DNA from 4 places in the Salinicola sp. MH3R3-1 genome. Region 2 is predicted to be linked to each of the others. Evidence: predicted binding sites of a transcription regulator. Region 2 holds the regulator's gene; each other region holds the start of a gene.
What was found. The regulator LexA, encoded in region 2, represses DNA repair genes until DNA is damaged. The targets are predictions, from matches to a motif close to TACTGTNTANNTANACAGTA.
Positions count from the first base shown of each region.

Region 1 (2,202 bases), on a different contig from region 2:
TGGCGTAAAGCGTGTTGTGCGGGTTGGTGACCGCCTGACGCTTGGCCGCCTGACCGACCAGCGTTTCGCCGTCGTCGGTGTAAGCGATGATGGAAGGCGTCGTGCGGCCGCCTTCGGCGTTTTCGATCACTCGGGTCTTGTCACCATCCAGTACGGCAACACAGGAGTTGGTCGTACCCAGGTCAATGCCAATGATGCGTCCCATAATTCCTCACCTCTAACTATTCGTTGACGACTCAATTCGTTTTGATGACGGCGCTTGCTGCGCGTTTGACTGCTATGTGGGGGCTGGTCGGCGCCTTTCAAGTCCCGTCGACGATTCAAACGCATCGCCGGGAGAGCTCGGCCCCCACGACGACTAGCTCGCCGCCTTGCTGACCACCACCATGGCCGGGCGCACCAGACGGCCGTTGAGGGTGTAGCCCTTCTGCATCACGTCCATCACGGTGTTGGGCTCCAACTCGGGGTTGGGCACCATGGTCATCGCTTCATGAAACTGCGGGTCGAAAGGCTCACCCTGGGGGTCGAGCTGCTCGACACCGAACTTGCTCAGCACATCGAGCTGCATCTTGAGGGTCATCGACATGCCTTCGCGGTGCGTGCTGTCGACTTCCTGCATGCTCTCCAGGCCCTTTTCCAGGCTGTCGACGACCGGCAGCAACTCCTTGACGAACTTTTCGAGGGCGAACTTCTTGGCCTTGTCGGCGTCCTGTTCGGCGCGGCGGCGTGCGTTCTGCGCATCGGCGGCGGCCCGCATCGACTGGTCCTTGGCCTCCGCCAGCTCCTGCTCGAGCTCCTCGACCCGGGCAGCCAGAACCTCGGCTTCGGGATTGGCCTCGCCTTCCGTGTCGCCCGCCTCGTGTTCTATCGATTCCGCGAACTGCTCCAGATCACCATCCAATGCGTCGTTGGTGGACTGATGCTGGGGTTCAGCGTCGCGCTCGGCGCGCTCGAGTTCTTCGTCTACGGGGTTCTGCGGATCTCTAGCCATGAATCTCTCCTGGCAAGGTGTTGTGACAGTTATTCGAAAAACGTGATTTCGACAAGCGTCGGAGCTGTCTGCCTATATGGGGCTATCGATTCAGATCTCAAGCGCCGATACCTCTCGACCGTCAAGACATTCATTGAAGGCGAATTTTGACTACTGTATAAACGAACAGATCGACAACACTCGACCGTCAGTCAACAGACCTCGCTCGTTCACCAGATTTCGACTGGCCGCCATCGACACCGGGAGGCAGCATGCTGATCCAACTCGCCATTCGTGACTTCGCTATCGTCGACACGCTGGATCTGGAGTTTCACGCCGGCATGACGGCCATCACCGGCGAGACCGGTGCCGGCAAGTCGATCCTGCTGGGTGCGCTGGGGCTCTGTCTGGGCGAGCGCGCCGACGCCGGCGGCGTGCGCCACGGCGCCGAACGCGCCGACCTGAGCGCACGTTTCGACATCGCCGAGCGGGAAGAAGCCAAGAGCTGGCTGAGCGCCCGCGAGCTCCCCACGGACGACTGCCTGCTTCGTCGCGTCGTTACCGCCAGCGGGCGCTCCAAGGCGTGGATCAACGGCCAGCCCTGCACCATTGCGGACCTGCGCGAGCTCGGCGAATGCCTGATCGATGTGCATAGCCAGCACGCCCACCAGGCTCTGCTCAACGAGGAAACCCACCGCCGTCTGCTCGATGATGCCGCCGGCCATCATCAGGCGGTGGCCGAGCTGGGCGATCTGCATCGCCAGTGGCACACGCTGCGCCGACAGTACCGCGAGCGCAGCGAAAACGATGAAGAGCGCCAGGCCAAGCGTCAGCTGCTGCGCTATCAGGTGGAGGAGCTGGATCAGCTCGATCTGCAGCCGGACGAGCTGGAAAGCCTCGAACAGGAACAGGAGACGCTGGCCCATGTCGAGGAAAGCCTGCAGGAAGCGCAGTTCGCCGCCGACAGCTGCGATCATGACGAGAACGGTGCGCTGACGCTGTTATTGCAGGCGACCACCCGGCTTGGTCGTGTTCCCGGTAGCGACCGCGGCAGCCTGGCGGAAGCGCTGGGCATGCTGAACGAGGCGCAGATTCAGCTCGAGGAAGCCGCTCGGGAGCTTCATCACTATGTGGAGTCCACCGAGCTCGACCCGCAGCGCCTCGCCTGGGTCGATGAACGACTCAGCGAAATTCATCGCGTCGCACGTAAGCATCACGTCATGCCGGAAGAA
Region 1 covers NZ_MSDP01000001.1:27,660-29,861, reverse strand. Annotated here, with positions in the region: gene dnaK (molecular chaperone DnaK) at 1-205, opposite strand, end outside; gene grpE (nucleotide exchange factor GrpE) at 359-991, opposite strand; gene recN (DNA repair protein RecN) at 1,243-2,202, shown strand, end outside.
Region 1: recN (DNA repair protein RecN) is a predicted target of LexA. The motif match lies at 1,143-1,162, and genes of this name have one in related genera.

Region 2 (2,202 bases):
GGCCAGTTCGTGAAGCCGCCGTCCGAACTTGCCGAACTGATCGAGTAATCGGTCCAGCGGCTGGGCGCGTAGATCGGCGCAATTGGCGATGCCCAGCGAGTCGAGCTTGGCGGCGGTGGCCGGCCCGACGCCGTGAAGTTTCTTGACCGGCAGGTCGGTGATGAAGGACTCCGTCTGGTCGGGGGGAATCACGAACAGGCCGTCGGGTTTGTCCCAGTCGCTGGCGATCTTGGCAAGAAACTTGTTGGGCGCGACTCCGACCGAGATCACGATGCCGGTTCTCGCCAACGCTTCCTGCTTCAGCCACTGGGCCATCCAGGTAGCACTGCCTTGAAAGCGGGTGACCTCGGTGACGTCGAGGTAGGCCTCGTCGAGAGACAGCGGTTCGACCCACGGTGTCAGTTCATGGAAGATGGCCTGAATCTGCTGCGAGACATCTCGATACTTGTTGAAGTCCGGTGGCAGAATTTTCAGCTGAGGGCAGAGTCGCAATGCTCTGGCCGTGGGCATGGCCGAATGCACGCCGTAGTGTCGAGCGGGATAGTTGCAGGTCGCGACAACACCACGACGATCGGCGCTGCCGCCGATCGCCAGAGGGACTTCCTTCAGCGCGGGATCGTCGCGCATTTCGACAGCGGCGTAGAAACAGTCGCAGTCGGCGTGCAGAATCTTGCGCATGTCGCTAGAAGCGCGCGATCAATGCAGGCCGGCGCCGTTGCCGCCACGGATGACGCCGACGCCAAGCCCTTCGATTTCGAGATGCTGATGCTCGAGGTCGATCACGATCGGTTCGAAGTCGGGATTCTCGGCGAGCAGCGTGACGCGGCGCCCTTCACGCTGGAAGCGTTTGACGGTGACATCGTCCTCGAGCCTTGCGACGACGATCTGGCCGTTGCGAATCTGCTGAGTACGGTGAACGGCGAGCAGGTCGCCATCGAAAATACCGGCGTCTTTCATGGAGAGACCGCGAACTCTCAGCAGATAGTCCGCGCTCGGCGAGAAATAGTCAGCCGGTAGCGGGCAGTAGCGATCGATATGTTCGGTGGCGAGCATCGGGCTACCGGCGGCTACGCTCCCGATGATCGGCAGGCCGAGGGGGGAAGCCTCCTCCGGTTCGGGCTCGACGGCACTCGCCGGCAGACGAATGCCGCGGGAGGTGCCCGGGATCATCCGAATCACGCCTTTGCGATCCAGTGCGCGCAGATGCTCTTCCGCGGCATTGGGGGACCGAAATCCCAGTGCCCGGGCGATTTCGGCGCGTGTCGGTGGGTAACCGAATTCGCTCATTGTCTTGACGATGAAGTCATAGACATTCTGCTGCCGTGCGGTGAGGGGTCTCGCCATCGGTCTCTCCCTTGCCCGTGTCGATATGCCAGTCAGGCGTGTGCGGGCCTTTCGAATTGCCAGGCATGTACTGGCCTGTCGAATCGCCAGGCGTTTCGAACTTGGCATGCTACCAGGCGTGTTCATGTATACAGCCTGGAATTGTATCCAGTCATCCTCGATGAGGGAAGGGGCTTTATCGCTCCAGACTGGACCTGACGATGGGCTGGCCGAATGCCTGATTGTGCGGGCTGTCCCCGAATGATTAGAATCATGACCGTTCTAAGTCGTTGTTCTCAGGCGCGAGGTATGAGATGGCTTTACCCGATACCGTTACTCGCATTCTCGATACGGCGGAGATCCTGTTCGCCGAGAAGGGTTTCGCCGAAACCTCGCTGCGCAATATCACTACCCGGGCCAAGGTGAATCTGGCTGCGGTTAACTACCATTTCGGATCCAAGAAGTCGCTGATCCAGGCGGTATTCGCCCGCTACCTCGATCCGTTCGCGGCGCGTCTCAATACGGCGCTCGATGAACTGGAGTCCCGCTATCGAGGTAAGCAGATCCCGCTCGAGGTCCTGCTCGAGCAGCTTGCCACCAGCGTTCTGGAGGTGCCCGCCGAGCGCAATAGCCTCAAGATATTCATGAAGCTGCTCGGGCTCGCCTATACCCAGGCTCAGGGGCATCTGCGGCGTTATATTCAGGAGCACTACGGCGAAACCTTTCATCGCTTCGTCGAGTGCCTGCGCCTGGCAACGCCGGATTTACCGGACGTCGAGCGATTCTGGCGGCTGCATTTCATGCTGGGCACGGTGGTCTTCACGCTCTCCGGCCTGGATGCGCTGCGCGATATCGCCGACAACGAATATCAGGATCATA
Region 2 covers NZ_MSDP01000011.1:102,102-104,303, forward strand. Annotated here, with positions in the region: gene dinB (DNA polymerase IV) at 1-678, opposite strand, end outside; gene lexA (transcriptional repressor LexA) at 697-1,344, opposite strand; gene BTW08_RS08210 (TetR/AcrR family transcriptional regulator) at 1,638-2,202, shown strand, end outside.

Region 3 (2,202 bases), on a different contig from region 2:
TCCACCTATCGGTTACTGGCGATCGAGGCCAGTCAACGCAACGTCAATCTCAGTGAGTTGGCCGTTGTGCTGCTGGAAATTGCGGTGGCCGAGCTGGCCGCGCGTCATCCGGCCGTGCTGCCGCCGCCGAACGAGGGCTCCCACGGTTCGCGTTGAAGCGGCCGCTATCGTCTCGTTGCCGATCTCAACGTCATTGCCACCACGTCACTATCGACAAGGTCACTATCGCCAAGGTCGCTGTCGTGGAATTCACGGCCGCCATCGATGACTGCGGTTTCCCGAACCCGTTTTCCGAACCCTTGGTCGATACGGTCGAGCGCTGCGTTGCATCAATGCCGATTCCCCGCATACTGGGAGGCAGCCGGTTTCCATCGGCGTGGAGGTCGCGGTTCGCGTGCGGGCCATTGCCGGACGTGCGTCCCAATTTTCACGTCTCGCTGGCACACGCCATTTGCACACGCGCGATTTGCCCAGAAGGAGAGCCACGCATGCCGCAATCCAGATTGCCTGTCGATATCGAGCTGGGCGCAGACGAGCTGTCGCGGCGCCTGGGCGAAGCCTGTCTGGCGCGAGGTATTCGAGTGACGACGGCGGAATCCTGTACCGGCGGCGGCGTTGCCAGTGCGATCACCTCGATTGCTGGTAGCTCGGCATATTTCGAAACCGGTTACGTCACCTACGCCAACGTCGCCAAGCAACGGCTGCTGGGCGTTTTGCCCGATACGCTGGACGTTCATGGCGCCGTCAGTGAGGAGACAGTGCGGGAAATGGTGGCCGGCGCCTGCCGCGGTAGCGGGGCGGAGCTGGGCGTGGCGATCAGTGGCGTTGCCGGCCCCGGTGGCGGGACTCTCGACAAGCCCGTGGGCACGGTGTGGTTTGCCTGGGGTGACGAACGTCGCCAGCGGGTGAAATGTCATCATCTGCCCGGCGACCGGCGGGGCGTGCGCGATCTGGCCGTTGCGGTGGCGCTGGCCGGGTTGCTCGATTCGCTGCTGGAGAGCGGCACCGTTGCTTAGTCCGCATGGCAGAGGCCCTGCCCATGGCTTTCCGTGAAGACATGGTCGAAAATCTCGGGCCGGGGATAGGCGCGCAAGGTTTTTTTCGCCATACTACTGTCTAACCATACAGTGCATGATAAACAGTGCACGATAAATCAGTACGTGAGCCGATCGCCGTGAGCGGCGCTACCCCGACTCACCCTGCGCATTCATAGGAGACGTTCATGGCACAGGACGAAAACCGCAGCAAGGCACTCAATGCGGCTCTGTCACAGATCGATCGCCAATTCGGCAAGGGCACCGTGATGCGTCTGGGTGATACCCCGCGTACCGCGATTCCGGTCGTGTCGACGGGGTCTCTGGGGCTGGATATCGCGCTGGGTGTCGGCGGGCTGCCGTACGGCCGTGTCGTCGAGATCTTCGGGCCCGAATCCTCGGGCAAGACCACGCTGACGCTATCGGTCATCGCTCAGGCCCAGAGAGACGGCAAGACCTGCGCTTTCATCGATGCCGAGCACGCACTCGATCCCAGCTACGCCGAGAAGCTGGGCGTCAATCTCGACGATCTGCTGGTCTCGCAGCCGGACACCGGCGAGCAGGCGCTGGAGATCTGCGACATGCTGGTGCGCTCGGGGGGGGTCGATGCCATCATCATCGACTCCGTTGCGGCGCTGACGCCACGTGCCGAGATCGAAGGCGAGATGGGCGACTCCCACGTCGGCCTGCAGGCGCGTCTGATGTCGCAGGCACTGCGCAAGATCACCGGCAATATTAAGAACGCCAACTGCATGGTGGTGTTCATCAACCAGATCCGCATGAAGATCGGCGTGATGTTTGGTAGCCCCGAAACCACCACCGGTGGTAATGCGTTGAAGTTCTATTCCAGTGTTCGCCTCGACATTCGACGCATCGGTGCGGTCAAGCAGGGCGACGAGGTCACCGGTAACGAAACCCGGGTCAAGGTGGTCAAGAACAAGGTGGCGCCACCGTTCCGCCAGGCGGAGTTCCAGATTCTGTACGGAAAGGGCATCTACCACGCGGGTGAGGTGATCGATCTGGGCGTACAGTGCAACCTGGTCGACAAGGCTGGTGCCTGGTACAGCTACAACGGCAGCAAGATCGGTCAGGGCAAGGCCAACGCCGCGCAGTATCTCGAGGAGCATCCCGAGATCATGACCGAAATCGAGACCCAGATCCGGGCCCA
Region 3 covers NZ_MSDP01000004.1:218,265-220,466, forward strand. Annotated here, with positions in the region: gene BTW08_RS03555 (hypothetical protein) at 1-156, shown strand, start outside; gene BTW08_RS03560 (CinA family protein) at 489-1,016, shown strand; gene recA (recombinase RecA) at 1,223-2,202, shown strand, end outside.
Region 3: recA (recombinase RecA) is a predicted target of LexA. The motif match lies at 1,111-1,130, and genes of this name have one in related genera.

Region 4 (2,202 bases), on a different contig from region 2:
GCATCGATGCTCGCCAGCCCGGCGCGGTCGAGACGCAGCGTTGCCAGCGCCGACTCCAGCCCGGTGTCGTCCACCGCCAGCCCGTCGTGGACATTGACCAGGACTCGCGCCGCCGCCGGGTTGGGGGCGATCACCAGCCGATGCGAAAAACCGAGTGCGGTGAGTTCCGCCCGCAGTCGCGCCTCCAGACGCGGCCACGGGCCCAGCAGATCGAGACTGCTGGCGACTTCGAACACCAGCGCATGCGGGTAGTGAAGGCTGACCTGAGCGCTGAAACCGTAGGCCCAGGTCGCCAGCCGTCGGCGCCAGCGCTCCACCGAGTCGACATCGAAGAGTGCCGTCTCGAGCCGCTGACTCGAACCGGATCGAGAACCCCTATCTGGCGAGGCATCGGGCGCGTTGAAGTGCGCGTGTCCGGGCGCCTTGGAAAGCGGCGCATTAACCTGCACATGTTCGGGTGCATTGAAGAGCGCTTCGGCAAAGCCCAGCGCCTGGCCGGGCTTGACGCCCTGCTCACGCGCGGCGCGATTGGCAGCGCGAATGCATTGACGCTGTACCGGCCCGTCGATCAGCGCGAACGGCGCCTCGGGATCGGGACGGCGGCGCAGCGCACCCTCCAGGGCCAGGCGCGGAAACAGCAGGCAGACCCAGCGCATGGCGTCACGCTCCGGCGCCGAAGGCGATTCGCCGCGCAGGGGCAAAGCCACCGCGACACTTGAGGATCTCCAGCTCGGCATGCCGGTGCAGTCGTATTCGCAGCGGCGCCGGGGAGGCTTCGGCCACTTTCGCCAGCGGCCGGTGAACGAACGCCAGCGTATTCCCGCTCGTCGCCGCCACCTGCAGCCGGCGCATGAGACGACTATCGGCCTGCGGCAGCCAGGCGACTACGACTGCGCAACAGCCGGCACGAAGACACTGCTCCGTCGCCCATAGCGCCTCGCGCCCCTGCACGTCCAGCCAGTGACACTGTTCGAGCGCCACGCCCGCCTGCCGCCACGCCGCCGGATACGGCACGCCCGGTGGCGATACCAGCACCACCGGCCGGCCCTCGCGGGTCATCCGCGAAAGCAGCGGCCACAGCAGGGCGAGCTCACCGTTGCCGGCCCCCGACGACAGCAGCTCGCTGATGGCGGCCGACGGCCAGCCGCCACCCGGCAATAGCGCGTCGAGCTCGGCGTGCCCGCTGGCAATCGCATCGCCACCGTCGCTGACGCCGCCCGCCTGGGCACGCCAGACCTGACGGCTGTCGAGCAGGGATTCCAGGCTGCTCATCAGCCGGCCCCCGTACCGGGCAGCGGCAGCAATATCCATCGGAAACGGCGAGAAGCGAGTGACGACATAAGGGTGGCCGAGACGGTTGAAACGTTGCCGACAGTGTCACTCAGAACACGATTACTGTCTATACATACAGTTATCGAGACACAAAAAACGCCGCCCGAAGGCGACGTTTTCCGGTCACGAAGCCGTCACGACACGTTGTTGGAGACCCTCAGCGACCCCAGGCTGCGTTTGATCGCCTTGAGCTGATCGCTGATCTGCGGGCCACGATTCTTGGCCACGCCGACGGCGAGCACGTCGATGGTCAGCAGATGGGCAATACGCGAGGTCATGGGAATGTAGACTTCGGTGTCTTCCTGCACGTCGACCGGCAGTGTCAGCGTCACCTCGCGGGCCAGCGGCGAATCGCTGGGGCACAGGCCGATCACGGTCGCCCCTGCCTTGACCGCCGTCCTGGCGCTGGCGATCAGCGCCCGGGTGCGGCCGGTCTGGGAGATCGCCACCACCACGTCGCCTGCTTTCAGGGTCGCGGCGGACATCGCCTGCAAATGCGGATCGGAGTAGGCCGAGGTCTGGATCTGCAGCCGGAAGAACTTGTGCTGGGCATCGGCGGCGACGATCCCCGAGGCGCCGTAACCGTAGAACTCGACCCGATTGGCCACCGCCAGCGCCGCGATCGCGCGGCCCAGCGCCTCGTTGTCCAGATGATCGCGGACCTGCTCGAGCGTCTCGATGGTGCTGTCGAAGATACCGTGGGAGAACTCGGCCACGCTGTCGCCGTCGTTCATGGTGAACTGGGCGTATTGGCTGCCCTTGGCCATCATCTGCGCCAGCTTGAGCTTGAACTCCTGGAACCCGGCCATGCCCATGGCACGACAGAAACGCACCACCGTCGGCTCGCTGACCTGCGCCTCGCTGGCCAGA
Region 4 covers NZ_MSDP01000007.1:184,926-187,127, reverse strand. Annotated here, with positions in the region: gene BTW08_RS05540 (DNA polymerase Y family protein) at 1-707, opposite strand, end outside; gene imuA (translesion DNA synthesis-associated protein ImuA) at 661-1,272, opposite strand; gene hexR (transcriptional regulator HexR) at 1,467-2,202, opposite strand, start outside.
Region 4: imuA (translesion DNA synthesis-associated protein ImuA) is a predicted target of LexA. The motif match lies at 1,394-1,413, and genes of this name have one in related genera.